DNA from 2 places in the Clostridioides sp. LIBA-7678 genome. Region 1 is predicted to be linked to the other one. Evidence: a T-box and tRNA genes for the amino acid it is inferred to sense, from the RefSeq annotation. Region 1 holds a T-box; the other holds one or more tRNA genes.
What was found. The T-box of region 1 lies ahead of leuS (leucine--tRNA ligase). A T-box ahead of a tRNA ligase gene usually reads a tRNA of that ligase, here a tRNA-Leu.

Region 1 (15,021 bases):
TTTCATTTATAAAGATAATGGGATACACTTTAACAGGTATAATAGGTGTGATTGGATTTATGAATCTTGTAAATACAATGATAACTAGTATAGTTACTAGAAAGAAAGAACTTGGTATGCTTCAAGCTATTGGTCTTACTAATAAACAATTAGTAAAAATGCTTAACTCAGAAGCTATATATTATACTTCTAGAATGATGATAGGAAGTATTTTATCTGGAGGAATATTAGGATACATTGCTGTTATATTTCTAAAAAAGACTGGATTATCTTATGCAACATATGCTTTACCAATAGTACCAATCATATTGATGGCTGTATGTATTCTTATAGCTCAATTTATAACAACATATTTAATAGGAAAAAGTTTCAATAAAGAATCACTTATTGATAGAGTAAGATATAGTGAATAAAATATGGATATTTAATGGGTAGTTTTTAAGTAATAAAAAGAAGAATATAAAAAGTTAAGTAAATAGATTAAAATATATAGATACAGAGTAGATATTCTAAAATGATATTTGCTCTGTATTTTATTGTGCAATGTCTAATAGAGGAGATTGTTTATAGGGGAAATGTATTGGTACAATTTTAAAAAAACATAAAATTGTACCATATAAAATGAAAATTTTGTATAATAATCGTATAGAAAATAAAAAGGAGCTGAATATATATGAACAATAAAATTAATTATGCACCAGGACCAACAGAAACTAGGGAAAATGTAAGATTAGCAAGAGCAGAGAAGACAACAAACCCAGATATAGATGTTGATTTTGTTGAATTTTATAAAAAGACATGTGAAAAGTTTGGTAATATAGTTGGTACAAAAAATGATGTTTACATATTGAGTGGAGAAGGTATATTAGGGCTTGAAGCTGCCTGTGCATCACTTACAGAAAAGGGAGACAGAGTCCTTGTAATTGATAATGGGATATATGGAGAAGGTTTTAAAGATTTTGTAACAATGTATGGTGGAGAGTATGTGCTTTTTTCAAGTAAATATACTAAAAGTATAGATGTTGATGAATTAAAGGCATTTTTAGATAAAGATAGTAACTTTAAGTATGCAACAGTTGTACACTGTGATACTCCAACTGGTGTATTAAACGATGTAAGTAAAATATGCCCATTACTTAAGGCATATGGAATATTAACTGTAGTTGATTCTGTAGCAGGTATGGTTGGAGAGAGATTAAATGTAGATGAATCTAAAATAGACATAATATTAGGTGGTTCGCAAAAAGCTATCTCTGCACCAGCAGGTCTTACTATAGTTGGGATAAGTAAAGATGCAAAAAATTGTATAAAGAATAGAAAAACGAATGTAACAGGTTTTTATTGCAATTTAAATATATGGGAAGGTTATTATGAAAAAAAATACTTTCCTTATACAATGCCAATAAGCGACATAATAGGTCTTGATAAAGCTCTTGATAATATATTAGAAGAGGGAATAGAAAAAGTATTAGATAGACATGAAAAAATAGCTTATAGTGTCAGAAAATCTATTGAGGAATATGGTCTAGAATTATTTTTAGAAGAAGGGTATTCTAATACAGTCACAGCTATAAAAATTCCTGAAAGTATAGGAGCTTTAAAACTTACCAAATACATGCTTAAAAATTATAATACGCTTGTTGCAACATCATTAAATCAATACATGGACACTATTTTAAGAATAGGTCATATGGGAGAAAATGCTAATCTAAACAAAATAGAACATATACTAAATATTTTGGATAAAAGTTTAAATACATTAGGATTTAAAGGAAATGGAAGTTTATTAGATTTATTTAATAAGTATTATTTTTAATAGTTAGACAAGGGGGATGAAGCATGGAAATTATAGCTAAGCAAAAATTTACGACGAAAGACATGGTAGAAACTTCACTATTAATAGCTTTAGTGTTTATTGCAACCAAATTTATAAATATAAGATTGCCAATATCTATAAATGGTGGGCTTGTTCATTTAGGAACAGCAATGTTATTCATATCAGCGATAGTATTTGGAAGTAAGAAAGGTGCTTTATCAGGTGCTATTGGTATGTCACTTTTTGATTTAATATCTGGATGGACTCTATGGGCTCCATTTACTTTTATAGTTAGAGGTATCATGGGTTATTTACTTGGAAAGATTGTATGGGCAAATGGCAAGAATGGAAACAATTTTTTAATAAATGTAATAGGAATAGTTGTTTCATCAATTTGGATGTTGTTTGGATATTATGTAACAGAGGTTATACTTTATGGAAATTTTGTAGTACCTCTTACATCAATACCAGGTAATTTAATGCAAGTATTAATAGGTCTTATAATAGCACTTCCTATTTCTAAAATTTTGAAAAAATGCATGAAATGATAATAAAGTATACTAAAATTTTCTGATAGCATAAATTATATTGTATAATATTAAGGTGAAGTACATAATAATAAAAATATTTTAGGATAGGGGCTAACTCAATATGTTATCAGTTACAAGATATTCAGTTAGAAGTGCTCGTTTAAAGCCATGGGTAAAGTTTATTTGGTATCTTAAGACAGATGAAAATATATTGTTAAACAATAAGTTATTACCAACAGATAGTATAGATATTATTCTTAATCTTTCCGATATTATAAAATATAAAATTGGAAACCAAAACTATACAACTAGTAATATACATTTTAATGGAATAAGAGACAAGTATGGATTTATCATTCAACGTGGAAATATACGTGTTATGGGAATTTCTTTTTATCCATTTGGTCTTTATCCATTTTTAAAGGTACCAATTTCAGAATTTAATGGTCAAATTGTCAATCTAGAACAAGTATCAGATATCTTTGCAAAAAAGTTGGAAGACTCTTTAAATAAAACATCATCAGTAGAAAAGTATGTTTTATATTTAGAAGAAGTGTTATTATCTATACTAGAAGAAGGTTTGATTGAAAATAAATCTGTAAAAATTTTGGATTCATTTATATATGACAATAGGTATAGTAATATAAAATCTTTTTGTGATGATATGAATATAAATATTAAAACTTTGGAAAGAATCTGCTTAAAATATACAGGATATACACCTAAAATTTTAAAGAGAATATGTAGATTTAAAATGGCAAGTAATCAGCTTATTCGTACCTATAAAAATAATGAACTTTTTGATTTTATCTATGAAAATGAGTACTATGACCAAGCACACTTTATAAAAGAATTTAAAGAATTTTCAGGGACATCACCAATTAAATTTATTAGTGAGAATAAGACTATTAAAGAAAATATAAGGTATAGTTACTTGTAATTACACTGTCGATTTTTTACAATACCTCTAATTTAGTTTTTGATATGATATAAGAAAAATAAATTGGAGGTTTTGTATATGAAAATTATTACAGAGATAGTGGAGTTTAGTGTGGAAGAAAACTTGTCAAAAGGGGAGTTTATAGAGATTGTAAATGATTTAGAAATGAAATTTCATTCTATACAACCTGGTTTTATTGATACTGAGCTTTTACATGATGAAAAAAGCCAAAAATGGATTATGATACAACATTGGGATTCTATGGAAGACCTTAAGAATTCTTCTAGTAAGATGTTTAAGGAGTCTTCAACTGAGAAATTTAGAAAAGCTTTAAAAAGTCAAACTGTTAAAATGAACATAATACCACAAATTAAAAGCTGGAAATTATAGTTTTAAATCTAAAAAGTAATTAAACCACAAAAAAATAAATTAGCCAAATAACATTTTGTATTAAAATTGTTATTTGGCTTTTAGTATCTATTTTAATATTTAAATATTGTTATCTAAAAGAACTATTGCTGTACGAGAGGCAATAGGTAGTTTTGAAGATGGTGGGGCTGAGCTAAAATAGACATTATAGTCTAGTAAGTTTTCTTTTTTTGTGTTTCCTCCAAATTCTATCATATCAGTGCTTAGTACTGTCTTGTAGTTTGTATTTTGAAATTTTGAAATATCAACTGACTGTATTAGATTAGGGTGGAAATTAAATATAAATAAATATTTGCCTTTACTGTATACTAAAAGTTTTTTATCATTATCCATATGTATAAGTTCGTAGCCATTTTGGATAAAAACATCACTGTATTTTGTAAGTTCAAGCATAGCTTTATCAAAGTTTAATAATTGTTTATATTTTAAAGTATCATTTTCTGAAAGGCTCCATTGCCTTCTAGCATACTTATAACTCCAATTGTTTCCTTCTCGTGGAAAATCAATCCATTCAGGATGTCCAAATTCATTTCCCATAAAATTTAGATATCCTTCACCAGCTAGAGAAAAAGTTATTAATTTGATTAGCTTAATTAGAGAGATAGCTCTATTTATAATATGATTATTTGAGTTTATTTCCATGTTCCAGTACATTTCCTTATCAGCTAGCCAAAAAATAATTGTTTTGTCACCAACTAATGCTTGGTCATGAGATTCACAATAACCTATATTTTTTTCACCAGGGCGTCTAGTTGTAAGTTCATACCACATTTTACCCAAATCCCAATTTTCATCAGATAAGTTAGAAATAGTTTTTATCCAAAAATCTGGGACACCCATTGCAAGTCTATAGTCAAATCCAATTCCACCATCTTTTATAGGTATACACATACCAGGCATTCCACTCATATCTTCTGCAATACTTATTGAGCTAGGTTTAATCTCTTTTATCAATTCATTTGCAAATTGGAGATATGTTATAGCCTCAATATCTGTATTCATACTAAAATATTTTTTATAACTATCAAATGAAACTCCAAGACCATGGTTATGATATAACATTGAGGTTACACCATCAAATCTAAAACCATCAAAATGATACTCATCTAACCAAAATTTTATATTTGAAAGTAAGAAATGGATTACTTCAGGTTTACCATAGTTAAAGAGTTTTGTACCCCAAGCAGGATGATTTCCTTTTGGACCTGAGTGGAAGAATTGATGTTCACTTCCATCAAACTCATTTATTCCCTCTAGAGTATTTTTTACAGCATGAGAATGAACTAAATCTAATAAAACAGCAATTCCCATGGAATGAGCAGTATTTATAAGATTTTTTAAGTCTTCAGGAGTACCAAACCTAGAAGAGATTGCATAAAAATTTGAAACTTGATACCCAAAAGATGCGTAATATGGGTGTTCCATAATAGCCATAAGCTGAATAGTGTTATATCCAGATTTTTTTATTTTAGGAAGTATATTTTCAGTAAACTCACTATAAGTCCCAATAGATTCATTTTCAGTAGCCATACCTATATGACATTCATAGATTAGTGGAGAAGTTATGCTTTTTAAGTCAAACTCATTGTCAGTCCAAATAAATGGAGTCTCTGGCTGCCATACTTGTCCATTAAATCCACCAAAATCTTTTTGAATTACTCTTTTTATATATAGTGGTATACGGTCAAATGTTTTTCCATTTGCAATGACTTGTACTTTTACCTCTGACTTATGAGGTAAACTATCTTTGTTGGGAATAAATATTTCCCAATTACCAGAACCAATTTTTTTTAGAGGATGAGATTTTCTATTCCAATTATTAAAGTCACCAATTAATGATAAACTGTCTGCATTTGGAGCCCATTCCCTGTAAAACCATCCATCATTTGTCTGATGAAAGCCATAGTAAAGATGAGCATTTGCAAAAGAACTAAAATCTTTATAATTGGTTAATAATTTTGCTTTAACATCTTCATAATGTTTCATTCGCTTTTTTATATCAGATTCAAATGGCTGTAGGTATACATCAATATCTAAAATTTTAAATCTTTTTTGACTTTTCATTTTGTTTCTCCTCCATAATAAATATTACATCTAAAAAATAATATTTATCTCATACTATCTTCTCTATATAATTGATATATATTATATAATCCTAATAAAAAGCTTAAGCCACCAATGATTAATTTCATAATTTACCTCCTTAGTATTTACACTTATATATCATATTCATCAAAATTTAAAAGTTTGTTTAAAACTCTTTTAATAATATCATAATCAAAGCCTTTATAGGAAAGATGTTGAGAAATTTTTTGATATATTTTCTTTTTATCTTCCTTCTTTACCCTCTCAAACCTTTTCTTTGCTAGATACATAGCATTTTCAAATTCAGTATCCTTATCCAATTCAGACACAGCTTCATCAATTGTACTTCTATTGATACCTTTATTGTATAGATTTTGCTTAATTCTGTTTTTGCCACATCTATTTAAATTAACATTTGTATTAACTATTTTTTGAGCCAATACACTATCATTTACGAGATTATAATTTTTAAGAAAATCTATAACTCTATCAATTATGTTTTCATCAAATTCTGCTGATAACTTTTCTTTTATTTTTTTTTCGGACTGGTCAGCATGAGATAAAATATTTAGTGCTTTATTTTTAGCTTTTATATACATTTCATCATCCAAAATAGGTTTTAACTCCTCTTCATTTATTTCATTCCCTTTTTTTAAGTTGAATGTATAAACAAGTTCTTTAAATATAGCAATAAAAAATTTATCATCTACATAAATATTAACTCTATCATCATTTCTTTTTTGTTGTTCTATCTTAGTAATTATACCCATAAATCCTCCCTTTTTGTATGTAATTATATTAACAAAAGCAACTAATAAAATTTAATAAAAAACTTACATTTATATGTTATATTTTATCAAAATTAAGACAAAATAGTAAAAAGTTATTTTTATTAAAAAGTAAAGTAAAAACATGTTAAATAATTATTTTTTAAAGCATTTTTTATCATATAAATATAATTATATACCAAAAAAAATAAATTATAAGCTTTAAGAAATAAAAAATAATGGTACAATAGTATTATAACATTAAAAGGAGACAAAATATGAAAAGCGAAAATCTAGTTAAGAAGGCGGAGTTGAAAAATACTGAAAAACTAGAGAAATTTAATCGCCATAAAGGCAAAATCAAAATAGGTATATTGGGAGGTACTTTTGACCCTATACATTATGCTCATTTAGCAACAGCAGAGTTTATTAGAGACAAGTATGACATTGACAAAATTATCTTTATACCATCAGGAAATCCACCACATAAGTTATGTATCACTACAGACAAGTATGATAGATATAATATGACACTTCTAGCAACTGAAAGCAATGAAGATTTTTTAGTTTCAAAAGTAGAAATCGAAAGAAAAAAAAGGACTTATACAATAGATACATTAAAATACTTGAAGAAAAAATACAAAAATGCAGATATTTATTTTATAACAGGGGCAGATGCTATTTGTAGTGTTGAAGAGTGGAAAGATGTAAAGAAAAACTTTGAGTTAGCTACCTTTATAGCTGCAACTAGACCAGGAATTAGTTTATTAAGGTCACAAGAGACTATAGAAAAACTAACTAAAAAGTACGATGCTGACATTATAACAGTTTATGTTCCATCACTGGATATATCATCCACATATATAAGGGAACAGCTAAATGAAGGCAAGTCAATACGTTACTTAGTACCCGAAAATGTAGAAAATTATTTATATGAAAATAAACTATATCAATATGGAGATGATTAAATGAACTTAGAGAATATTAACCAGAGACTAAATCAAATGTTACCAGTGGGGAGGCTTAGCCACTCAAAAAATGTTGCAAAATGTGCTGAAAAATTATGTGAGATTTATGGGTGTGACAAAGAAAAAGCTTGTTTAGCAGGAATGATTCATGATTGTGCAAAGTATTTAAGTGATAAAGAAATAGAAGATTATGTAAATAAGTATGAAATATACTTAGACCCAATAGAGGATGGAAATCGCTCTCTATCTCATAGTGTAATTGGGTCATACATATGTCAGTATGAGTTTGGAATAGAAGATGAAGATATTATAAATGCAATCAAATATCATACAACAGGAAGAGAAGATATGTCTCTTTTAGAAAAAATAATTTACATAGCTGATTTAATTGAAGAAGGTAGAAAATTCCCAGTTGTAGATACATTAAGAGAGTTGGCATATGGAGGAAAGCTTGATGAAGCACTTTTAACTTCTTTTAATAATACCTTAATGTTTGTTATTAATAAAAAAGAAGAGATACATCCAAGAACAGTTATGGCAAGAAACTATCTAATTAAACAAAAGTTATTATAAAAAACATACATAAAGGCAAATATATTAATAAATTTAAAATTGACTATGTTACAAAGTCGTATTAATATGTTACAATAACTAAGTGTATTTTAATTAGGAAAGTGAGGAATTTTATATGACAGTGGAACAAATGACAAAAATAGCATATGATGCCATAGAAGATAAACTGGGTCAAGATACAGTTATAATAAATATAGGAAAAGTTTCTAGTTTGTGCGATTACTTTATTATCACTACAGCATCTTCTCAGAGACAGGTAAAAGCTATTGCTGATAATGTAGAAGATGAATTAGCAAAACTAGGACTAGAGCCAAGAGGAAAAGAAGGACAAAGCACTCAAACTTGGGTACTTCTTGATTATGGAGATGTAATGGTTCATGTATTTAATGAGGAAAACAGAGGATTTTATAATTTAGAAAAATTATGGAAAGATGCGCCTTATATAGATATTGACACATTAGCATAAACATGATAATATATGTTATTATAGTTAGAAAATTTCAAAAATTATATTAAATTGAATAGACTAGAGCAGTAAAAGATTATATTTTTTCAGAGAGTTAGTGGAAGGTGAGAACTAATATTATATAACTTTGAACTTACTAGATTGAAATCTATTCTCCATAGCTGGATTAAAAGCTATCTAAGAGAGTCTATATAATGTAGACTAATTAGGGTGGTACCGCGAAGATTTATCCTCGTCCCTAAACGTAAGTTTAGTGATGGGGATTTTTTATTTTCAAGGCATTATTTGGAAATTATAAGTAAATAATATTAAATAAGGTAGTTGAACACAACTAAAATAGGAGGCAAAATATGAGCGTATATAATTTTAAAGAAGTAGAATCGAAATGGCAAAAAATCTGGAAAGACAATAAGCAGTATAAAATGGATACAGCACAAACTGAAAAACCTAATTATTACACATTAGAAATGTTCCCTTATCCATCTGGAAAGATACACATGGGTCATGTTAGAAACTATTCTATAGGTGATGTTGTCGCAAGATTCAAAAAAATGGAAGGGTATAATGTACTTCATCCAATGGGATGGGATTCTTTTGGTTTGCCAGCTGAAAATGCTGCTATAAAACATGGTATACATCCACACAAATGGACAATGGAAAATATAGAAGAAATGAAAGAACAATTAAATTTATTAGGTCTTAGCTATGATTGGGATAAGGAAGTAGCAACTTCAACTCCAGAATACTATAGATTTACTCAAGAGATATTTTTGAAGTTTTTAGAACATGGGCTTGCATATAAGAAAAAATCTTATGTTAACTGGTGTCCTTCTTGTGAGACTGTTCTTGCAAATGAGCAAGTTGTTCAAGGAGCATGTGAGAGATGTAAAGCAACAGTATTAAAGAAAGATTTGGAGCAATGGTATTTTAAGACTACTGAATTTGCAGAAGAATTACTTAATGATTTAGATACATTAGATGGATGGCCAGAAAAGGTTAAAATAATGCAAAAAAACTGGATAGGTAAGAGTACAGGAGCAGACTTAGTTTTTGATATAGATGGAACTGATAAGTCTATGACAGTGTTTACAACTAGACCAGATACAACTTATGGAGTTACTTATATGGTACTTGCTCCAGAACATGAGTTAGTTAAAGAATTGGTTGCTGGTACTGAATATGAAGCAGAAGTTGAAGCTTTCGTTCAAAAAATGCATACAATGACAGAAATAGAAAGAACAGCTGCTGATGTAGAAAAAGAAGGAATGTTTATAGGTAGATATGTTATAAACCCTTTAAATGGTAAGAAGGTTCCTTTATGGATAGCTAATTATGTATTAGTTGAATATGGAACTGGAGCTATAATGGCAGTTCCTGCACATGATGAAAGAGATAGAGATTTTGCTGAGAAATATAATTTAGATATAATAGATGTAATAACAGAAGATAACAAAATAATAAATTCAGAAGAGTTTAATGGATTAGATGCTTCAGAAGGATTTGAAGGAATAATAGATAAATTAGAAAAAGAAGGTAGAGGAAAGAGAACTATTAACTATAGATTAAGAGACTGGTTAGTTTCAAGACAAAGATACTGGGGTTGTCCTATACCTGTAGTTTATTGTGATGAGTGTGGAATAGTTCCAGTTAAAAAAGAAGATTTACCAGTTCTTTTACCAACAGATGTTGAGTTTACTGGAAAAGGTGAATCTCCACTTACTACTTCAAAGCAATTTATGTCAACAACTTGTCCTCACTGTGGAAAACCAGCTAGAAGAGAAGTTGATACTATGGATACATTTGTAGATTCTTCTTGGTATTTCTTAAGATATGTGGATAGTAATAATGAAAGTGAGCCATTTAGTAAAGAGTTAGTTAATAGATGGCATCCAGTAGACCAATATATAGGTGGAGTGGAACATGCTATAATGCACTTATTATATGCAAGATGGTTTGTAAAAGCATTTAAGAGCATGGGTATGGTAGATTTCGATGAGCCATTTAAAAACTTACTTACTCAAGGAATGGTTCTTATGGATGGTTCTAAAATGAGTAAATCTAAAGGCAATACAGTATCACCTATGGATATAATTGATGAGTATGGAGCAGATACTGCAAGACTTTTCGTATTATTTGCAGCACCACCAGAAAGAGATTTAGACTGGTCAGAGCAAGGTGTTGATGGATGTTTTAGATTCTTAAATAGAGTTTATAGATTGGTTGATGAGTTAGCAGATGTAGTTAAAAAGGATGTAGAGTTTGGAGAATTAAATTCTCAAGATAAAGATATGAGATATACTATACATTCTACACTTAAAAAAGTTACTGCTGATTTAAGTGAAAAATTTGGATTTAATACTGCTATATCAGCTCTTATGGAATTAATAAATGATATGTATAAATATAAAGAATTAGATAATATAAATGAAGCAGTTATAAAAGAAGGTGTACAAACTATAGTAACTATAATAGCACCATTTGCACCTCATTTAGGTGAAGAATTATGGACTATGATAGGTAAAGATGGAAGTGTATTTGATATAGACTGGCCTAAGTATGATGAAAAAGCTTTGGTAAAAGATGAAATAGAAGTTGTTGTACAAGTTAATGGAAAAGTTAGAGGAAAATTAACTGTTAACTCAAATATATCTAAAGAAGAAATGGAAAAAGTAGCTTTAGAAGATGAAAAAATAAAAGGATTAGTTGAAGGTAAAACTATAGTTAAAGTTGTTGCTGTACCTAAGAAGTTAGTCAATGTAGTTGTGAAATAAATTAAAACTATAAGATAAAATAAGACCCCTATTACAAATTAATTAAAAATTGTAATAGGGGTTTATTATTTTAAGATTTATTATAATTAACAGTAGATTCCTTTTTCAAAGAAGTCTTTGATTTCATCAAGATTATCAGTTTTCCCAAGTGCTAATATAAGTTTTATTCTAGCTTTTTGACCTGGAAGGTCTCCACCAAATATACATCCAAGATTTTTTAAATCTCTACCAGAACCATAATAACCATAGCTATCAAACACTCTACCTGAGTGGCATCTAGAAACTATAACAACAGGAAGTCCTTTTTCTCTAGCATATTCAACTCCAGAAAGCATATGAGGAGGAATATTACCTCTACCCATTGCCTCAATAACTATACCTTTATATCCACTATCAACAGCAAATCTTATAAAATCTGCATTCTCTCCTACATATGCTTTAAATAAAGCAACTTTAGATTCTACCTTATCAGTATCTATAATTGTTCTATTTACAATATCTCTTGTAAGAACAAGTTCATTGCAGTCAATTATTCCTAATGGACCACTAGTTAAAGATTTAAATGTATTTAAAGAAAGAGTATTTGTCTTAGTAGCCTCAGAAGCTAATAATACTTCGTTATTTAGGACTACAAGAACACCTTTGCCCATAGCATCTTTAGATACAGCAGTACAAACTGAAGCAGATAAATTACTTGAACCATCATATCCAAGCTCAGAGCTACTTCTCATAGCACCTGTGACTATTACGGGTTTAATGTTATCAATTGTAAGGTCTAGAAAATAAGCTGTTTCTTCTAAACTATCTGTACCATGTGTTATTACAACTCCTGTAATATCTTTTCTTGCTAATAAATCATTTACATAATTTTTTAATTCCATCATTCTATAAGGCGTTATATGAGGTCCTGGAATTTCATCAAAGTTAAAGACCTCCACATCTGCGACTTTATCAATATTGGTAACCATTGATAATATTTGTTCCCCCGATAAAGTTGGTATAGCAGCTCCTACTTTATCATCCACTGTCATAGATATAGTTCCACCAGTAAAAACTATGGCAACTTTTTTCTTAATACTCATACTATTCTCTGCCTTTCATAAATAAAATTTATAATTCCGATAGGATTATATCAAAAAAAGTAGCTAAGGTCTACATAAATTCTTTTATTCATATAATTTAGATATTTCAGTGTAATATAACTATTTCTTAGTTTTTTGCCATTCAGTAATGTAACCATTTAGTATTTCTCTGATAGCTTTTCCTATCTTAGTGTAAGCCTCATCATATAAATTTGCTAGAGATATTCTGATTGACCATTCAGGACCATAAAATCCATTTCCACTAAGTAAGACTACAGAATAGTCATTAGCTAATTTATAAAGAACATCCACTGGAGCAGAAATTTTACTTATAAATTTAAATAAATCTTCTCCATAGTTTAATTTAGCCCATTCTTCAATATCAAATTGAGTATAATATGCAGCATTATTTTTACTTTCATTGATTGGAAGCTCTAAAGCTTCAAACAATAGTTTTTGACGTCTATGACAGATACTCATATTAAGTTTTTTGTAGGCATCAACTTTGTCAATTAAGGCAAATGCAGAGAAAAATGCCATTTGTACTTGCTGAGGAGTAGAAAGACCAGCAGTATGATTAAGAGCAACAAGTCTACTATCAGCAACAACTCTTTCCATAAATGAAAGGCTAGAAGGATTAAGACTCATATCACTGTAACGCTTATCTACTGATTTTTTTAATTCTCCAGTTAAATCATTTATTTTCTTATCAAAAACATTTTTTTTATGAAGTGCAAATGTACCAAGTCTCCATCCTGTAACTCCAAAATATTTTGAATAAGAATAAACCCCAACAGTGTTGTAAGGAAGTTTTGACATCAATGATGAAAAGTCTTCTACAAAAGTTCCATACACATCATCTGATATTATCATTAAATCTTTGTTATAATTCTCAATCACATCTATTAGGTTATTACAAGATGTGTCATCCATAGCTATAGATGCAGGATTATTAGGATTAACAACAAATAAAGCTTTAATAGACTTGTCACGAAGTTTTTCTAATTCTTTTTTAGTGTATTGCCATGTATGAGCACCTTTTTCATCAACTGCATTAGCATTTATATTTACAACTTTAAAATCATAACGAGGAAGATTAGGTATTTCAAGATAAGGTGTAAATATTGGAGTCATCAAAGCTATAGTATCACCTTTTTTTAGTAGTTCATTAGCCATTAATGAATCAAAAATATAACACATGGCAGCTGTAGCACCTTCAACAGCAAAAATCTCTACATCACCATATTTACCTGATATATCATATTTCATTTCTTGAACCAAGTAATCATGCACTATTTTTTCCATATGAGGTAACATTCTATCTGGAAGTGGATAGTTATCACCAATAATTCCATCAGCTAGTTCATGAACAAATTCATCTCCATCAAATCCAAGTTCATTTATACCAAAGTTTATAATATCTCTAGCTAAGTATGCTCCAGGCATATCTATATTTTCATTTATAAATTTAAAAAATCTTTCTTTTATACCTTTCTTTTGAGGCATTCCAGCCAAATGACCTAAATCCCAATTAGAACGAGTTTCAGTAATAGCAAAATGACCAAAAGTAAAAAAGGCTTCTCTAGCAGTTGAACAAATCCAATTTGGATTACCACGACCTGCATCAAGTAACTCTCTGTTATTTTCTTTTGCAGTGTATTTTGCAATATCTATTAATTTGTCCTTAAATTCAAAAGGGCTTATTTTTCCATATATGTTTTTGATTTCTTTATAAGTATTATTTTTCATGTTAAATTCCTCCTTATGTAATAAGTTTCACATTTTTATAATAAAATAAACAAGTTAGCAAAATGATTATACTTTAATTATAATAGGTTTATAGAAAAAGTAAAGTATAAAATTAAAATGATTATTCTATTTAACCTTATTAAATATATATTAAAATAAAAAACACCTTTTAATAAAAAATGATTGTTATATAAAAGAAATCTTCAATTTTATTGGTATTTTAGTTTTTTTATTATATTTTATTATTAATGTATAGTTTTCTAATTTTGAATAAAAATAAAGTAAAACTTTCTTTTAAATTGAAGTTGTTTAGTAATATATGTTTATTATTATTTTGTTAACTTTAATAAGATTAAAAAAAGCCAAAAAAATAGTTTGTAAGTAAATAAAATAATATAAAATACAAATTTTAATAAAAAAAATAAAGAATACATTGTTATTTTGATAAAATTGTAAAATATATTTTTAAATTATCATTTAATGTAATTTAAACGAATTGAAGATATGTGTTTATTGTATTCAATTGTTGTATTTTTAGTTTTTTTGTGATTAATTAAAAAATTATAAAAATCGTTTACATGTTGATTTTTAAAAAAAAAAGATATAGAATTATATAGAAAGTAATAAACAAAAATTGGATTTACGGGAGTGGAATAAAATGATAAACGTTACCTTAACAGATGTGAAAGAAGCTAGAGAGACCATCAAAAACATAGTAAAAAGAACTGACTTACTTGAAAGTGTTAAACTTAGCGAAAAAACAGGAGCAAATGTGTTCTATAAATGTGAGAATCTTCAAAAAACAGGTTCTTTTAAATTAAGAGGAGCTTGTAACAAAATAGCAA
Region 2 (15,021 bases), 1.3 Mb from region 1:
TCTACTAAGAACTCTAATGTACCAGCATTAGAATAGCCAACATGTTTTGATAATTTAACTGCATCTTCACATATTTCTTGTCTTACTTTATCATCTAGTGAAAAAGCTGGGGCATATTCTATTATTTTTTGGTGTCTTCTTTGAACAGAACAGTCTCTTTCGTATAAATGAACTATATTTCCATAGTTATCTCCTAATATTTGAACTTCTATATGTTTTGGATCAGCTATATATTTTTCTATAAATATGATATCTTCTCCAAAAGCTTTTCTTGATTCACTACAAGCAGTCTCATATTCAATCTCTAAGTCTTCTTCACGGTGTACAATTCTCATACCTCTACCACCACCACCGTTAGATGCTTTTATCATAACAGGATAACCTATTTTATTTGCAACTTCTTTTGCTTCTTCAGTACTTTTTATTGCTTTTTCTACACCTGGTATAGTTTGAACATTAACTTCTTTTGCGATTTTCTTAGAATTTATCTTATCTCCCATCATATTCATTACTTTAGATGATGGTCCTATAAAAGTAATTCCATTCTCTTCACATTTACGAGCAAACTCTGCATTCTCTGCTAGAAAACCATATCCTGGATGTATCGCATCAACTTTTTTTCTCTTCGCCAAGTCAATTATTCCATCCATGTCTAGATATGCATCTATTGGACCTTTGCCTTCCCCTATCAGATATGATTCATCTGCTTTTGTTCTAAATAATCCATATTTATCTTCTTTACTATATATACCAACACTTTTTATCCCCAATTCTGAACAGGCTCTAAATATTCTTATAGCTATTTCGCCTCTATTAGCTACTAGTATTTTATTAAACTTTTTAAGCATACTCTATTCTTCTCCTTTATTGTTTGTGTAATATTAAAGATTATAGACTAAAATACTTTATTTTTGAAGATGTTTAAGCAAGTTCCTTAATTAATAAGATAAATTTATAAATATAAGTAATTTTTAGACTGTGTAAACTCAATTTACCTCACTAAAATTAAGGCATTTTTTATGGAATTTCAGGCAAATTTATGTGAAAATTTCTACAATTGACTTGATTTTATACTGTTTTTTCTTACGTTTACATAATTATTTTCATCTTTACGTAAGATTTTATATATTTTTTTAATATCGTTCATACCCTAATCTATTTGTCTAGATACCCTCTTCACTACATCTGAAAGTTTTAAATGACCTAAATCTGCATAAGCTATAGCCAATATTATTTTTACGACTCCATCTACCTCATCTAATTTATATGCTCTAGCATTTATTATTGTGTATTTTGGCATAAATTCTTCTAAATCTAGTGCAAGTTCATCAGATAAAGTCATATATTCATCAAATTTTTCTTCATCAGATAAGTTAACAGAATCATATTGTTCACTTATTATAGTATCTAAGTAACTCAAATCTATACTTAACTGATACGCAATTACATCTTCTCTCTTTGTACTTTTACTTAAATCTTTTTCAACTTTAAATTTGCTATTTTTATCTATAGTTACTTTTAGTTCTTCGCTATCAACTATTTCATTTCCTATTATTATATACAAGTTCCTTACCTCCAAAATATAAAAACTTTTTTAATCAAAAATAAAACCTCTAGTAAAATTACTAGAGGTTTGCACTGGTGGGATTAACAGGGCTCGAACCTGTGACCCCCTGCTTGTAAGGCAGGTGCTCTCCCAGCTGAGCTATAATCCCTCGATGTTTATATGGTGCGCCCAAAGGGACTCGAACCCCTAACCTTCTGATTCGTAGTCAGACACTCTATCCAGTTGAGCTATGAGCGCATTTTTATTGGAGGCGACACCCAGATTCGAACTGGGGATCAAGGAGTTGCAGTCCACTGCCTTACCACTTGGCTATGTCGCCGCCTTTTTGGTGATCTATCCGCGACTCGAACGCGGGACACCCTGATTAAAAGTCAGGTGCTCTACCGACTGAGCTAATAGACCGTATTAGTTGGGGTGGATAATGAGAGTCGAACTCACGACCTCCAGAGCCACAATCTGGCGCTCTAACCAACTGAGCTATACCCACCATGTATTCATAATTTAATGTGGTGGGCCATCAGGGACTCGAACCCCAGACCTACCGGTTATGAGCCGGGCGCTCTAACCAACTGAGCTAATGGCCCACATTAAATTTTGGTAGCGGTAATAGGAGTCGAACCTATGACCTTTCGGGTATGAACCGAACGCTCTAGCCAACTAAGCTATACCGCCATATTTTGGTGCCCAGAGGCGGAATCGAACCACCGACACGGGGATTTTCAGTCCCCTGCTCTACCGACTGAGCTATCTGGGCATTTGGCGGAGAGGGTGGGATTCGAACCCACGGCCCCTTTCGAAGTCACTGGTTTTCAAGACCAGCTCCTTAAACCACTCGGACACCTCTCCATTGGTGATCTATCCGCGACTCGAACGCGGGACACCCTGATTAAAAGTCAGGTGCTCTACCGACTGAGCTAATAGACCATGTTATTTGGCTGGGGATGCAGGACTCGAACCTACGCATACATGAGTCAAAGTCATGTGCCTTACCGACTTGGCTAATCCCCAATATATATGTGGTGAGCGCACAGGGATTCGAACCCCGGACACACGCCTTAGAAGGGCGTTGCTCTATCCAGCTGAGCTATGCACCCACATTACAATATAAACATAAAATTTGGAGCGGGAAACGAGATTCGAACTCGCGACTTCAACCTTGGCAAGGTTGCGCTCTACCACTGAACTATTCCCGCTCGTTTATTAAATTGAATAAAAATGGTGCGGATGAAGGGAGTCGAACCCCCACGCCAATGGCGCTAGATCCTAAGTCTAGTGCGTCTGCCAATTCCGCCACATCCGCGCATTTTTTTGGTGGAGGATGGTGGATTCGAACCACCGAAGTCGATGACAACAGATTTACAGTCTGCCCCCTTTGGCCGCTCGGGAAATCCTCCGTATTAATTTTACATGGAGCTGGTGATAGGAATCGAACCTACAACCTGCTGATTACAAGTCAGCTGCTCTACCGTTGAGCCACACCAGCATTTTTTTGTTTTGGCGACCTGGAAGGGGTTCGAACCCTCGACCTCCAGCGTGACAGGCTGGCATTCTAACCAACTGAACTACCAGGCCGCAAATGGTGGGACCAACAGGGCTCGAACCTGTGACCCCCTGCTTGTAAGGCAGGTGCTCTCCCAGCTGAGCTATGGTCCCATTTTTGGAGCGGGTGAAGGGGATCGAACCCTCACAGCTGGCTTGGAAGGCCAGAACTCTACCATTGAGCTACACCCGCATATTTAATTGGTGACTCGTAGGGGAATTGAACCCCTGTTACCGCCGTGAAAGGGCGGTGTCTTAACCTCTTGACCAACGAGCCGTTTTGATTTTTAATGGTTGCGGAGGCAGGACTCGAACCTACGACCTTCGGGTTATGAGCCCGACGAGCTGCCAACTGCTCCACTCCGCGATATTGTTTTATAAGTGCCGAAGACCGGAATCGAACCGGTACGAGAGGTAAGTCCCGCAGGATTTTAAGTCCTGTGCGTCTGCCAGTTCCGCCACTTCGGCTTTTTTGGCTCCAAGGGTGGGGCTCGAACCCACAGCCTACCGGTTAACAGCCGGTTGCTCCACCGTTGAGCTACCTTGGAATATATTGGAGGCGACACCCAGATTCGAACTGGGGATCAAGGAGTTGCAGTCCACTGCCTTACCACTTGGCTATGTCGCCGCCTTTTGGTGATCTATCCGCGACTCGAACGCGGGACACCCTGATTAAAAGTCAGGTGCTCTACCGACTGAGCTAATAGACCATATTAGTTGGGGTGGATAATGAGAGTCGAACTCACGACCTCCAGAGCCACAATCTGGCGCTCTAACCAACTGAGCTATACCCACCTTAATTGGTCGAGGTGAAGGGACTCGAACCCCCGGCCCCATGGTCCCAAACCATGTGCGCTACCAAACTGCGCTACACCTCGAAGCTATTTGCTTAATTTAATGTGGTGGGCCATCAGGGACTCGAACCCCAGACCTACCGGTTATGAGCCGGGCGCTCTAACCAACTGAGCTAATGGCCCACATTAAATTTTAGTAGCGGTAATAGGAGTCGAACCTATGACCTTTCGGGTATGAACCGAACGCTCTAGCCAACTAAGCTATACCGCCATACTTTGGTGCCCAGAGGCGGAATCGAACCACCGACACGGGGATTTTCAGTCCCCTGCTCTACCGACTGAGCTATCTGGGCATTTGGCGGAGAGGGTGGGATTCGAACCCACGGCCCCTTTCGAAGTCACTGGTTTTCAAGACCAGCTCCTTAAACCACTCGGACACCTCTCCACATTAAGATACTTAAACTTACTTTAAAATCATACCTAACTATATTCAAAATAGAAATAATTTAAATATAGTTTAGCAAATATATTATTTGGCTGGGGATGCAGGACTCGAACCTACGCATACATGAGTCAAAGTCATGTGCCTTACCGACTTGGCTAATCCCCAATATATGTGGTGAGCGCACAGGGATTCGAACCCCGGACACACGCCTTAGAAGGGCGTTGCTCTATCCAGCTGAGCTATGCACCCACAATTATATATGTACAAATCAAATAAAAATGGTGCGGATGAAGGGAGTCGAACCCCCACGCCAATGGCGCTAGATCCTAAGTCTAGTGCGTCTGCCAATTCCGCCACATCCGCGCATTTTTTGGTGGAGGATGGTGGATTCGAACCACCGAAGTCGATGACAACAGATTTACAGTCTGCCCCCTTTGGCCGCTCGGGAAATCCTCCGTATTAATTTTACATGGAGCTGGTGATAGGAATCGAACCTACAACCTGCTGATTACAAGTCAGCTGCTCTACCGTTGAGCCACACCAGCACTTTTTTGTTTTGGCGACCTGGAAGGGGTTCGAACCCTCGACCTCCAGCGTGACAGGCTGGCATTCTAACCAACTGAACTACCAGGCCGCAAATGGTGGGACCAACAGGGCTCGAACCTGTGACCCCCTGCTTGTAAGGCAGGTGCTCTCCCAGCTGAGCTATGGTCCCATTTTTGGAGCGGGTGAAGGGGATCGAACCCTCACAGCTGGCTTGGAAGGCCAGAACTCTACCATTGAGCTACACCCGCATATTTAATTGGTGACTCGTAGGGGAATTGAACCCCTGTTACCGCCGTGAAAGGGCGGTGTCTTAACCTCTTGACCAACGAGCCGTTTTGATTTTTAATGGTTGCGGAGGCAGGACTCGAACCTACGACCTTCGGGTTATGAGCCCGACGAGCTGCCAACTGCTCCACTCCGCGATATTGTTTTATAAGTGCCGAAGACCGGAATCGAACCGGTACGAGAGGTAAGTCCCGCAGGATTTTAAGTCCTGTGCGTCTGCCAGTTCCGCCACTTCGGCTTTTTGGCTCCAAGGGTGGGGCTCGAACCCACAGCCTACCGGTTAACAGCCGGTTGCTCCACCGTTGAGCTACCTTGGAATATCCACGTGGCTATGTCCTACTCTCCCAGGCAGTTTCCCACCAAGTACCATCAGCGCTAAAGAGCTTAACTTCTGTGTTCGGAATGGGAACAGGTGTATCCTCTTTGCTATTATAACCACATATTGCCTATTTATAAGACAAGTATTATATTAACATCTTTATTTTTAAATGTCAATAGTTTTAAAGTACTAAATAGTAATTGTTTAATATGATATATACCATATTAATTGAAGTTAGTACTTTATCTAGAGTTAACACTCTAAAAACTACACATATATTTTATTGAATGAACATCAAATAATTTGGTCAAGTCCTCGACCTATTAGTATCGATAAGCTAAATACATTGCTGCACTTACACCTTCGACCTATCAACCAGATAGTCTTTCTGGGGTCTTACCCTTGCGGTGGGAAATCTTATCTTGAAGTTGGCTTCGCGCTTAGATGCTTTCAGCGCTTATCCATTCCGTACATAGCTACCCAGCCATGCCCTTGGCAGAACAACTGGTACACCAGAGGTACGTCCATCCCGGTCCTCTCGTACTAAGGACAGGTCTTCTCAAATTTCCTACGCCTGCGACGGATAGGGACCGAACTGTCTCACGACGTTCTGAACCCAGCTCGCGTACCACTTTAATGGGCGAACAGCCCAACCCTTGGGACCTACTACAGCCCCAGGATGTGATGAGCCGACATCGAGGTGCCAAACCTCCCCGTCGATGTGGACTCTTGGGGGAGATAAGCCTGTTATCCCCAGGGTAGCTTTTATCCGTTGAGCGATGGCCCTTCCACGCAGAACCACCGGATCACTAAGTCCGATTTTCATCCTTGCTCGACCTGTATGTCTTGCAATCAAGCTCTCTTTTGCCTTTACACTCTACGTACGATTTCCGACCGTACTGAGAGAACCTTTGAGCGCCTCCGTTACCTTTTGGGAGGCGACCGCCCCAGTCAAACTGCCCACCTGACAGTGTCCCAAGACCAGATTCATGGCCTATGGTTAGAGTCCCAGTACTACAAGGGTGGTATCCCAAGGATGGCTCCGCCAAAACTGGCGTCCTGGTTTCAAAGCCTCCCACCTATCCTGTACATGTAGTACCAAGACCCAATGTCAAGCTACAGTAAAGCTCCATGGGGTCTTTCCGTCCTGTCGCAGGTATCCGGCATCTTCACCGGAATTACAATTTCACCGAGTCTGTTGTTGAGACAGTGCCCAAATCGTTACGCCTTTCGTGCGGGTCGGAACTTACCCGACAAGGAATTTCGCTACCTTAGGACCGTTATAGTTACGGCCGCCGTTTACTGGGGCTTAAGTTCACTGCTTCGATTGCTCTAACAGATCCCCTTAACCTTCCAGCACCGGGCAGGCGTCAGCTCCTATACATCGTCTTGCGACTTAGCAGAAACCTATGTTTTTGGTAAACAGTCGCTTGGGCCTATTCTCTGCGGCCACCGGATGGTGGCACCCCTTATCCCTAAGTTACGGGGTCATTTTGCCGAGTTCCTTAACAACAGTTCTCTCGCGGGCCTTAGGATACTCTCCTCACCCACCTGTGTCGGTTTGCGGTACGGGTACCTTTAACCTCGATAGAGACTTTTCTTGACAGTGTGAAATCAGCTACTTCGCTACTAAATTTCGCTCCCCATCACATCCCAGCATTATCAAAGCGGATTTACCTACTCTGACTGCCTCAATGCTTGGGCACACATAACCAACAGTGTGCTTAGCTTATCCTACTGTGTCATCCCATCTCTCAAACGGTTATCGGTAGTACAGGAATATCAACCTGTTGTCCATCACCTACGCCTTTCGGCCTCAGCTTAGGTCCCGACTAACCCAGGGCGGACGAACCTTCCCCTGGAAACCTTGGGTTTACGGCCTGTGGGATTCTCACCCACATCTCGCTACTCATGCCAACATTCTCACTCCCATACTGTCCACATGTCCTTACGGTCATGCTTCAACCCGTATGGGAAGCTCCCCTACCCATCATAATGATGCCGTAGCTTCGGTAGTAAGTTTTAGCCCCGGAAATCTTCGGCGCAGGATCACTCGACCAGTGAGCTATTACGCACTCTTTGAATGAGTGGCTGCTTCTAAGCCAACATCCTGGTTGTCTGTGCAATCCCACATCCTTTACCACTTAACTTACATTTAGGGACCTTAGCTGACGATCTGGGCTGTTGCCCTTTCGACTATGAATCTTATCACCCACAGTCTGACTCCCAAGTATAAGATGACGGCATTCGGAGTTTGATAGTCTTCGGTAGGTGCAATACCCCCTAGGACATTCAGTGCTCTACCTCCGTATCTCTCACCTTGAGGCTAGCCCTAAAGCTATTTCGGGGAGAACCAGCTATCTCCGGGCTCGATTGGAATTTCACCGCTACCCACAAGTCATCCCCGAGCTTTTCAACGCTCGTGGGTTCGGACCTCCACGAAATTTTACTTTCGCTTCATCCTGCTCATGGGTAGGTCGCCCGGTTTCGGGTCTACGTCAAGTAACTGAACGCTCAGTTAAAACTCGCTTTCGCTACGGCTCCACACCTTAAGTGCTTAACCTTGCTACTTAACGTAACTCGTTGGCCCGTTCTACAAAAAGTACGCGGTCACACAAGAAATGTGCTTCCACAGCTTGTAAGTGCAGGGTTTCAGGTTCTATTTCACTCCCCTCCCGGGGTTCTTTTCACCTTTCCCTCACGGTACTATACGCTATCGGTCACTAGGTAGTATTTAGCCTTGGAGGGTGGTCCCTCCTGCTTCCCACAGGGTTTCACGTGTCCCGTGGTACTCTGGATCATATCTAAAGTCTTCTCGTTTAACATACAGGACTATTACCTTCTGTGGTGGGTCTTTCCAAACCTCTTCAATTACGATACCTCTTCGTTATGATATGTCCGCAACCCCAATAAAGAAAACTTTAATGGTTTGGGCTCTTCCGCGTTCGCTCGCCGCTACTTACGGAATCGAATTTCTTTCTCTTCCTTCAGGTACTTAGATGTTTCAGTTCCCTGAGTTCCCCTCATTAAGCTATGTATTCACTTAATGATACTTAGACATTACTCTAAGTGAGTTTCCTCATTCGGAAATCTTCGGATCAAAGTTTACGTGCAACTCCCCGAAGCTTATCGCAGCTTATCACGTCCTTCATCGGCTCCTAGTGCCAAGGCATCCGCCCTGCACCCTTAATAACTTGACCAGTTAAAAAGGTTTGATAGATTAAAGTCTATCAACTTGATAATTTTTAAAAGTTATCAGCTTTATATATTACAAATTAGATGTCATATCACTAAATATATATGCAGTTTTCAAAGTGCTAACGCACGTCGCCAACGGATAAATCCCGTTGCTTAAAGTGCTAATGCACAGTGCCAACAAACAAACTTAACATTCGTTCAGTTTATTATGTTGCTTAAAGTGCTAATTTTGAGTATTCGTAAAAACGAACCCTCAAAATTAAACAGTAGGTAATTCTCCTTAGAAAGGAGGTGATCCAGCCGCACCTTCCGATACGGCTACCTTGTTACGACTTCACCCCAGTTATTGATTCCACCTTCGACGACTTCTTCCAAAAGGTTAGATAATCGGCTTCGGGCGTCTCCAACTCCCGTGGTGTGACGGGCGGTGTGTACAAGACCCGGGAACGCATTCACCGCAGCATTCTGATCTGCGATTACTAGTAACTCCAGCTTCATGTAGGCGAGTTTCAGCCTACAATCCGAACTGAGAGTAGCTTTAAGGGATTAGCTCCACCTTACGGCTTGGCAACCCTCTGTACTACCCATTGTAGCACGTGTGTAGCCCTAAGCATAAGGGGCATGATGATTTGACGTCATCCCCACCTTCCTCCAGGTTATCCCTGGCAGTCTCTCTAGAGTGCCCAACTTAATGATGGCAACTAAAGACAAGGGTTGCGCTCGTTGCGGGACTTAACCCAACATCTCACGACACGAGCTGACGACAACCATGCACCACCTGTCACCAATGTCCCCGAAGGGAACTCTCCGATTAAGGAGATGTCATTGGGATGTCAAGCTTAGGTAAGGTTCTTCGCGTTGCTTCGAATTAAACCACATGCTCCGCTACTTGTGCGGGTCCCCGTCAATTCCTTTGAGTTTCACTCTTGCGAGCGTACTTCCCAGGCGGAGTACTTAATGCGTTAGCTGCGGCACCGAGGGGGGTAACCCCCGACACCTAGTACTCATCGTTTACAGCGTGGACTACCAGGGTATCTAATCCTGTTTGCTCCCCACGCTTTCGTGCCTCAGCGTCAGTTACAGTCCAGAGAGCCGCCTTCGCAACTGGTGTTCCTCCTAATATCTACGCATTTCACCGCTACACTAGGAATTCCACTCTCCTCTCCTGCACTCAAGTCTCCCAGTTTCAAGAGCTTACTACGGTTGAGCCGTAGCCTTTCACTCCTGACTTGAAAGACCGCCTACGCACCCTTTACGCCCAGTAAATCCGGATAACGCTAGCCCCCTACGTATTACCGCGGCTGCTGGCACGTAGTTAGCCGGGGCTTCCTCCTCAAGTACCGTCATTATCTTCCTTGAGGACAGAGTTTTACGACCCGAAGGCCTTCATCACTCACGCGGCGTTGCTGCATCAGGCTTTCGCCCATTGTGCAATATTCCCCACTGCTGCCTCCCGTAGGAGTTTGGACCGTGTCTCAGTTCCAATGTGGCCGATCACCCTCTCAGGTCGGCTACTGATCGTCGCCTTGGTAAGCCGCTACCTTACCAACTAGCTAATCAGACGCGGGTCCATCCTGTACTGGCTCACCTTTGATATTTAAGAGATGCCTCTCAAATATATTATCCCGTATTAGCATACCTTTCGGTATGTTATCCGTGTGTACAGGGTAGGTTACCCACGCGTTACTCACCCGTCCGCCGCTCTTTACCGAAGTAAATCGCTCAACTTGCATGTGTTAGGCACGCCGCCAGCGTTCATCCTGAGCCAGGATCAAACTCTCAAATAAAAGTTTATCAGGCTCAGATACTATTGTTATCAAAATATCTGGCTTTATGGTTTGTTTCTTAATATAAATTAACCTACTGTTTAATTTTCAATGTTCGTGTTTATTTCTTTTTCCTTTTTTCAAGGACAAGTAATACTATATCACCTTTATTTATCCAAGTCAATATAATTTTTCATTTTTTTTAATTTTTTATTTCTCAGATATTTTTTATATTCAAATTTTTAAATTTAATACTGTTTAGAAGTGTTTATTTCATAAAACTAATATATATTCTATGCTCAATCTTCCTTTTTATTCTATAATTAAATTTTTTATTTGTAATAGATATTTATAATAGCATATATTTTCTAAGATTAATTTACATTTCTTTCACTTGTAATTTTTGTAATCTTGTATTAGATTAATATTAAAAAATAATTTATTAATAATTTGATTTACAATGACAATTTATATATATCAAAATATAATATCATACAAATACTATGCTACATTTTAGGAGGATTTTATTATGAGCAAAAAAGTATTAATCATGTCTGCTTCCACTGGTGGTGGACATAATAGAGCTGCTCTAGCTATTAAAGAAGAGCTTACTTCCAAAACAATTGATGGAGAACCAATTGAATGTGAAATAATAGATAGTTTAAAATTAGTTAATAACACAATGGATAAGATAATTTCAAGAGGATATGAAAAATCTGCTATATATACACCTAAAGCATATGGCAGTGTATATAGATTATCTGAAACGAATCTTTTATCAAAAAATGAATTTAAAGACAATTTAATAATAACATTTATGGCAAAAAAATTTAAAAAACTTATTAGAAATACAAAACCAGATTTAATTATTGGAACACATCCTTTTCCAATGATTGCTCTTAGTACATTGAAAAAAAACTTTAACTTACATAATAATGAATCAAATACTTATACAGAGTATTTTTATAAACATCACACAAACACGATTAATGTTCCTCCACTTATTTCTGTATTAACTGATTATACTACACATTCTACATGGATACAAAATGAAATTGATTATTATATAGTTGGTCATGAATATGTAAAAGAATTATTGGTATTTGATGGAGTTGAATCTAGCAAAATTAGAACCTTTGGAATTCCTGTAGAGAAATCATTTCTTTCCCATAGGGATAAAGAAGTTGTTCTTTCTGAGTTAAATTTATCGCCTGATAAATTGACAGTTTTACTTATGGGTGGTAGCTTTGGAGCTGGAAATATAAAAGAAACACTAGATGAGTTATTAGACACTGATAGAGACTTTCAGATACTTGTGATAACTGGTAGGAATGAAAACTTGAAAGAAAAAATAGAAAAAAAACTTATGTCTCGTTCTCATAATAAAAATGTATGTGTTCTTGGATATACTAATAAAATGAATGATATCTTAGCTTCTATAGATGTATTAGTAAGTAAACCTGGAGGACTTACTACAACTGAAGCACTTTTAAAAGATGTACCTATGATAGTTCCATATTACATACCTGGACAAGAAGAAGAAAATCTAGACTTTTTATCCAATTGTGGTGCTGCACTTAGAACTACAAAGAAATATAATTTATCAATATTATTAAAGGTTCTAATAGATGACCCAAGTAGATTAGAGATGTTAAAAGGAAATATTAAATCAATAAGAAAATCAAATTCAGCACAAAATATAGCTAATTTGATTTTAAGTATAATTTCTAATTGATAAAATAAATAAAATCCCTATAGTATATATTATCTATTAGGGATTTTTTATTTTCTAATTATTTAATATTAAATTGGTTCATAAAAGTCTTCTTCATAATCATACTGATAGTTTTTATAATTATTTCTGAATTCAGTGTTTTTGTTACGTGCAGTTTTCTTAGTTTTTTTCTTATTAGAAAAACTTATATCATCAAAATCATCATGTTTAGGTTTATCTTTCGATTTCATTTTTTTAACTCTTTTTTCTTTCATTGCATTATGTTCTTCTAAGTTCATAATTGGTTTCATGTTGCACCCCTATCAAAATTTTTAAATGATTTATACAACAAATTATACAATACAGAAGAAATTTATTCAATAAATCTAAATCAAAATTAATTTGAATTTAACACCAAAAAATTACAAAAATCGAGGTATTAACCTCGATTTTTATATTTCTCTTCTACCTTCTAATGCTTTTGATATTGTAACTTCATCTGCATACTCTAAATCTCCTCCAACAGGAAGACCATGAGCTATCCTAGTAACTTTAATTCCCATTGGCTTTACTAATCTAGCAATATACATAGCTGTAGCTTCTCCTTCAATTGTAGGATTTGTTGCCATTATTATCTCTTTGACATCTTGATTGCCAAGCCTTTGTATAAGCTCCTTTATTTTTAGCATATCTGGTCCAATTCCATCCATTGGAGAAATCACTCCATTTAATACATGATATTTACCTTTAAATTCTCTCGTTCTCTCCATAGCTGCTACATCTCTTGGATCTTCTACAACACATATGACACTTGAATCTCTACTTTTATTTGAACACATACTACATGGGTCTGTATCTGTTATGTTACAACAAATTGAGCAATATCTTATTTCTCTTTTTGCATCTATAATAGCCTTAGATAAAGCTTCCACATCATTAGTATTCATACTAATTATATGAAATGCTAATCTTTGAGCAGTCTTTCTTCCTACTCCAGGAAGCTTTGAAAATTCTTCTATAAGTCTCGTTATTGGACCTGTATAAACTTGCATAAATATCACCTACTAGAATAACCCTGGTATATTCATACCTCCAGTTACCTTATTCATTTGATTTGCTTGTATATCATCAATATTTCTCAATGCTTGATTTATCGCACTTAAAACTAAATCTTGTAACATTTCTATGTCATCTGGGTCAACTACTTCTGGCTTAATAGTTATATCCAAAACTTCTTTTTTACCATTAACCTTTACAGTAACTGCTCCTCCACCAACTGAGGCTTCTACTTCTTTATTTTCTAACTCTTGTTGAGCTTTTTGCATATTTTCTTGCATCTTTTGAGCCTGCTTTAATAAATTATTCATATTTCCACCACCAGGCATCATTCCGCCTCCAAAACCTTTTTTAGCCATAAATACTATTCCTCCTAAACTTATTTTCATTTTATTATTATATCATAATAATATTTTATTATTTACTTTCATTTTCATCAATACTATCTTTTATTTCTAATATCTCTTCATCTACTATGTTCTTTAATATCTCTTCACCAATATCCTTTTTCTCTTTAACTTCAAGATTTATATCTTTGACCTCTGATGTCAATACTATTTTCACACTAAAACTTCTATTTAAAACATCTCTTATTGTTTTTTCTAAATAAGTTATTGTATCTTGGGAGCTTAGTCTAGTTTTCGCGAAATCAAATTTATCATTAAATATAACATACAACATATTAGAATATACGTTAAAACTTTTTACCTCACTTAAAAGTGCATATATTGGCATTTTTTTATCTTTTTTAATTTGTTTAAGTATATTCTTCCAAGATGACTCTATAAGTATAACATCCTCATTTTTTACATCTTCATAAACTACACTTTCTTTATTTACATCTATTTCTCTATTGACATCATCTTCTTTTTCTTTGTTATTGCCCTGTTTTAAAACTTTAAAACTTCCCGATTCAATCATTTTTTCTAAGTTTTCAACTCTTTTAATAAGAGCTTCCTTACTTTCATCAAACATTGGTTGAGCAATTTTCATCATAGTTATTTCCACTAAAACTCTTGGATTTGAAGATGACTTTATATCATCTTGAGTTATTGATAATACATTTAAAATTCTTATCAAATCGTTTATATCTATGTTTTCAGATTGAAACTTAAGTTGTTCTATAGTTTCTTCTGGCAATGAAATTATTTCATCTAATTCTGATGACACCTTACATACCATTAAATTTCTAAAATGGTCAATCAAATCATTTATAAGGTTTCTTATATCTTTCCCCCATAAAACAAATTCATTTAATATCTCTAGAGATTTTTTAGTATCTTGTTCCACAATACATTGAGACAATTCAAATAACTGCTCTATATTGACGCTTCCCATCAATTCAACAACATCTTTATAATCTATTTTATTCTCTCCAAATGATATACATTGGTCTAATATACTAAGAGCATCTCTAAGCGCTCCTTGAGAATTCCTAGCTATTAAATTAAGAGCTTTATCATCTATATCAATTCCTTCATCTTCACAAATCCTTTTCATTCTAAGAGTCATGTCCTTAACTGTAACTCTTTTAAAATCATATCTTTGGCATCTCGATAAAATAGTTGCAGGTATCTTGTGAGGTTCAGTAGTAGCCAATATAAATATTACATATGATGGAGGCTCTTCTAATGTTTTTAATAGTGCATTAAAAGCTCCTTGAGACAACATATGAACCTCATCTATTATATATACTTTATATTTAGCATTAGCTGGAGAATATTTCACACTTTCTCTAAGTTCTCTTATATCATCCACACTGTTATTTGATGCTGCATCTATTTCTACAACA

Region 2: it has a tRNA-Leu gene. The T-box ahead of leuS (leucine--tRNA ligase) is inferred to sense a tRNA for this amino acid. The anticodon was not compared.

Annotation. Positions count from the first base shown of each region.
Region 1 is NZ_CP196987.1:2,937,048-2,952,068, reverse strand. Features, by position in the region: gene ACTG46_RS13990 (ABC transporter permease) at 1-413, shown strand, start outside; gene ACTG46_RS13985 (pyridoxal-phosphate-dependent aminotransferase family protein) at 674-1,816, shown strand; gene ACTG46_RS13980 (ECF transporter S component) at 1,840-2,364, shown strand; gene ACTG46_RS13975 (helix-turn-helix domain-containing protein) at 2,468-3,286, shown strand; gene ACTG46_RS13970 (antibiotic biosynthesis monooxygenase family protein) at 3,365-3,676, shown strand; gene ACTG46_RS13965 (alpha-amylase family glycosyl hydrolase) at 3,776-5,779, opposite strand; gene recX (recombination regulator RecX) at 5,932-6,570, opposite strand; gene nadD (nicotinate-nucleotide adenylyltransferase) at 6,846-7,535, shown strand; gene yqeK (bis(5'-nucleosyl)-tetraphosphatase (symmetrical) YqeK) at 7,536-8,108, shown strand; gene rsfS (ribosome silencing factor) at 8,224-8,574, shown strand; T-box leader at 8,627-8,817, shown strand; gene leuS (leucine--tRNA ligase) at 8,925-11,345, shown strand; gene ACTG46_RS13935 (asparaginase) at 11,432-12,427, opposite strand; gene aspD (aspartate 4-decarboxylase) at 12,548-14,176, opposite strand; gene ilvA (threonine ammonia-lyase) at 14,835-15,021, shown strand, end outside.
Region 2 is NZ_CP196987.1:25,899-40,919, reverse strand. Features, by position in the region: gene ACTG46_RS00395 (pyruvate carboxylase) at 1-848, opposite strand, end outside; gene ACTG46_RS00390 (hypothetical protein) at 1,151-1,564, opposite strand; tRNA gene ACTG46_RS00385 (tRNA-Val) at 1,640-1,715, opposite strand; tRNA gene ACTG46_RS00380 (tRNA-Arg) at 1,728-1,804, opposite strand; tRNA gene ACTG46_RS00375 (tRNA-Cys) at 1,813-1,886, opposite strand; tRNA gene ACTG46_RS00370 (tRNA-Lys) at 1,894-1,969, opposite strand; tRNA gene ACTG46_RS00365 (tRNA-His) at 1,978-2,054, opposite strand; tRNA gene ACTG46_RS00360 (tRNA-Ile) at 2,075-2,151, opposite strand; tRNA gene ACTG46_RS00355 (tRNA-Met) at 2,163-2,239, opposite strand; tRNA gene ACTG46_RS00350 (tRNA-Phe) at 2,246-2,321, opposite strand; tRNA gene ACTG46_RS00345 (tRNA-Ser) at 2,325-2,413, opposite strand; tRNA gene ACTG46_RS00340 (tRNA-Lys) at 2,416-2,491, opposite strand; tRNA gene ACTG46_RS00335 (tRNA-Gln) at 2,500-2,575, opposite strand; tRNA gene ACTG46_RS00330 (tRNA-Arg) at 2,585-2,661, opposite strand; tRNA gene ACTG46_RS00325 (tRNA-Gly) at 2,686-2,760, opposite strand; tRNA gene ACTG46_RS00320 (tRNA-Leu) at 2,784-2,867, opposite strand; tRNA gene ACTG46_RS00315 (tRNA-Tyr) at 2,877-2,961, opposite strand; tRNA gene ACTG46_RS00310 (tRNA-Thr) at 2,976-3,050, opposite strand; tRNA gene ACTG46_RS00305 (tRNA-Asp) at 3,063-3,139, opposite strand; tRNA gene ACTG46_RS00300 (tRNA-Val) at 3,145-3,220, opposite strand; tRNA gene ACTG46_RS00295 (tRNA-Gly) at 3,226-3,299, opposite strand; tRNA gene ACTG46_RS00290 (tRNA-Glu) at 3,309-3,383, opposite strand; tRNA gene ACTG46_RS00285 (tRNA-Met) at 3,398-3,473, opposite strand; tRNA gene ACTG46_RS00280 (tRNA-Leu) at 3,489-3,574, opposite strand; tRNA gene ACTG46_RS00275 (tRNA-Asn) at 3,580-3,654, opposite strand; tRNA gene ACTG46_RS00270 (tRNA-Cys) at 3,661-3,734, opposite strand; tRNA gene ACTG46_RS00265 (tRNA-Lys) at 3,741-3,816, opposite strand; tRNA gene ACTG46_RS00260 (tRNA-His) at 3,825-3,901, opposite strand; tRNA gene ACTG46_RS00255 (tRNA-Pro) at 3,908-3,984, opposite strand; tRNA gene ACTG46_RS00250 (tRNA-Ile) at 4,007-4,083, opposite strand; tRNA gene ACTG46_RS00245 (tRNA-Met) at 4,098-4,171, opposite strand; tRNA gene ACTG46_RS00240 (tRNA-Phe) at 4,178-4,253, opposite strand; tRNA gene ACTG46_RS00235 (tRNA-Ser) at 4,257-4,345, opposite strand; tRNA gene ACTG46_RS00230 (tRNA-Gln) at 4,435-4,510, opposite strand; tRNA gene ACTG46_RS00225 (tRNA-Arg) at 4,518-4,594, opposite strand; tRNA gene ACTG46_RS00220 (tRNA-Leu) at 4,625-4,708, opposite strand; tRNA gene ACTG46_RS00215 (tRNA-Tyr) at 4,717-4,801, opposite strand; tRNA gene ACTG46_RS00210 (tRNA-Thr) at 4,816-4,890, opposite strand; tRNA gene ACTG46_RS00205 (tRNA-Asp) at 4,903-4,979, opposite strand; tRNA gene ACTG46_RS00200 (tRNA-Val) at 4,985-5,060, opposite strand; tRNA gene ACTG46_RS00195 (tRNA-Gly) at 5,066-5,139, opposite strand; tRNA gene ACTG46_RS00190 (tRNA-Glu) at 5,149-5,223, opposite strand; tRNA gene ACTG46_RS00185 (tRNA-Met) at 5,238-5,313, opposite strand; tRNA gene ACTG46_RS00180 (tRNA-Leu) at 5,329-5,414, opposite strand; tRNA gene ACTG46_RS00175 (tRNA-Asn) at 5,419-5,493, opposite strand; rRNA gene rrf (5S ribosomal RNA) at 5,500-5,616, opposite strand; rRNA gene ACTG46_RS00165 (23S ribosomal RNA) at 5,799-8,695, opposite strand; rRNA gene ACTG46_RS00160 (16S ribosomal RNA) at 8,978-10,480, opposite strand; gene ugtA (glycolipid MHDRG biosynthesis glycosyltransferase UgtA) at 10,989-12,194, shown strand; gene ACTG46_RS00150 (hypothetical protein) at 12,263-12,484, opposite strand; gene recR (recombination mediator RecR) at 12,626-13,225, opposite strand; gene ACTG46_RS00140 (YbaB/EbfC family nucleoid-associated protein) at 13,238-13,588, opposite strand; gene dnaX (DNA polymerase III subunit gamma/tau) at 13,647-15,021, opposite strand, start outside.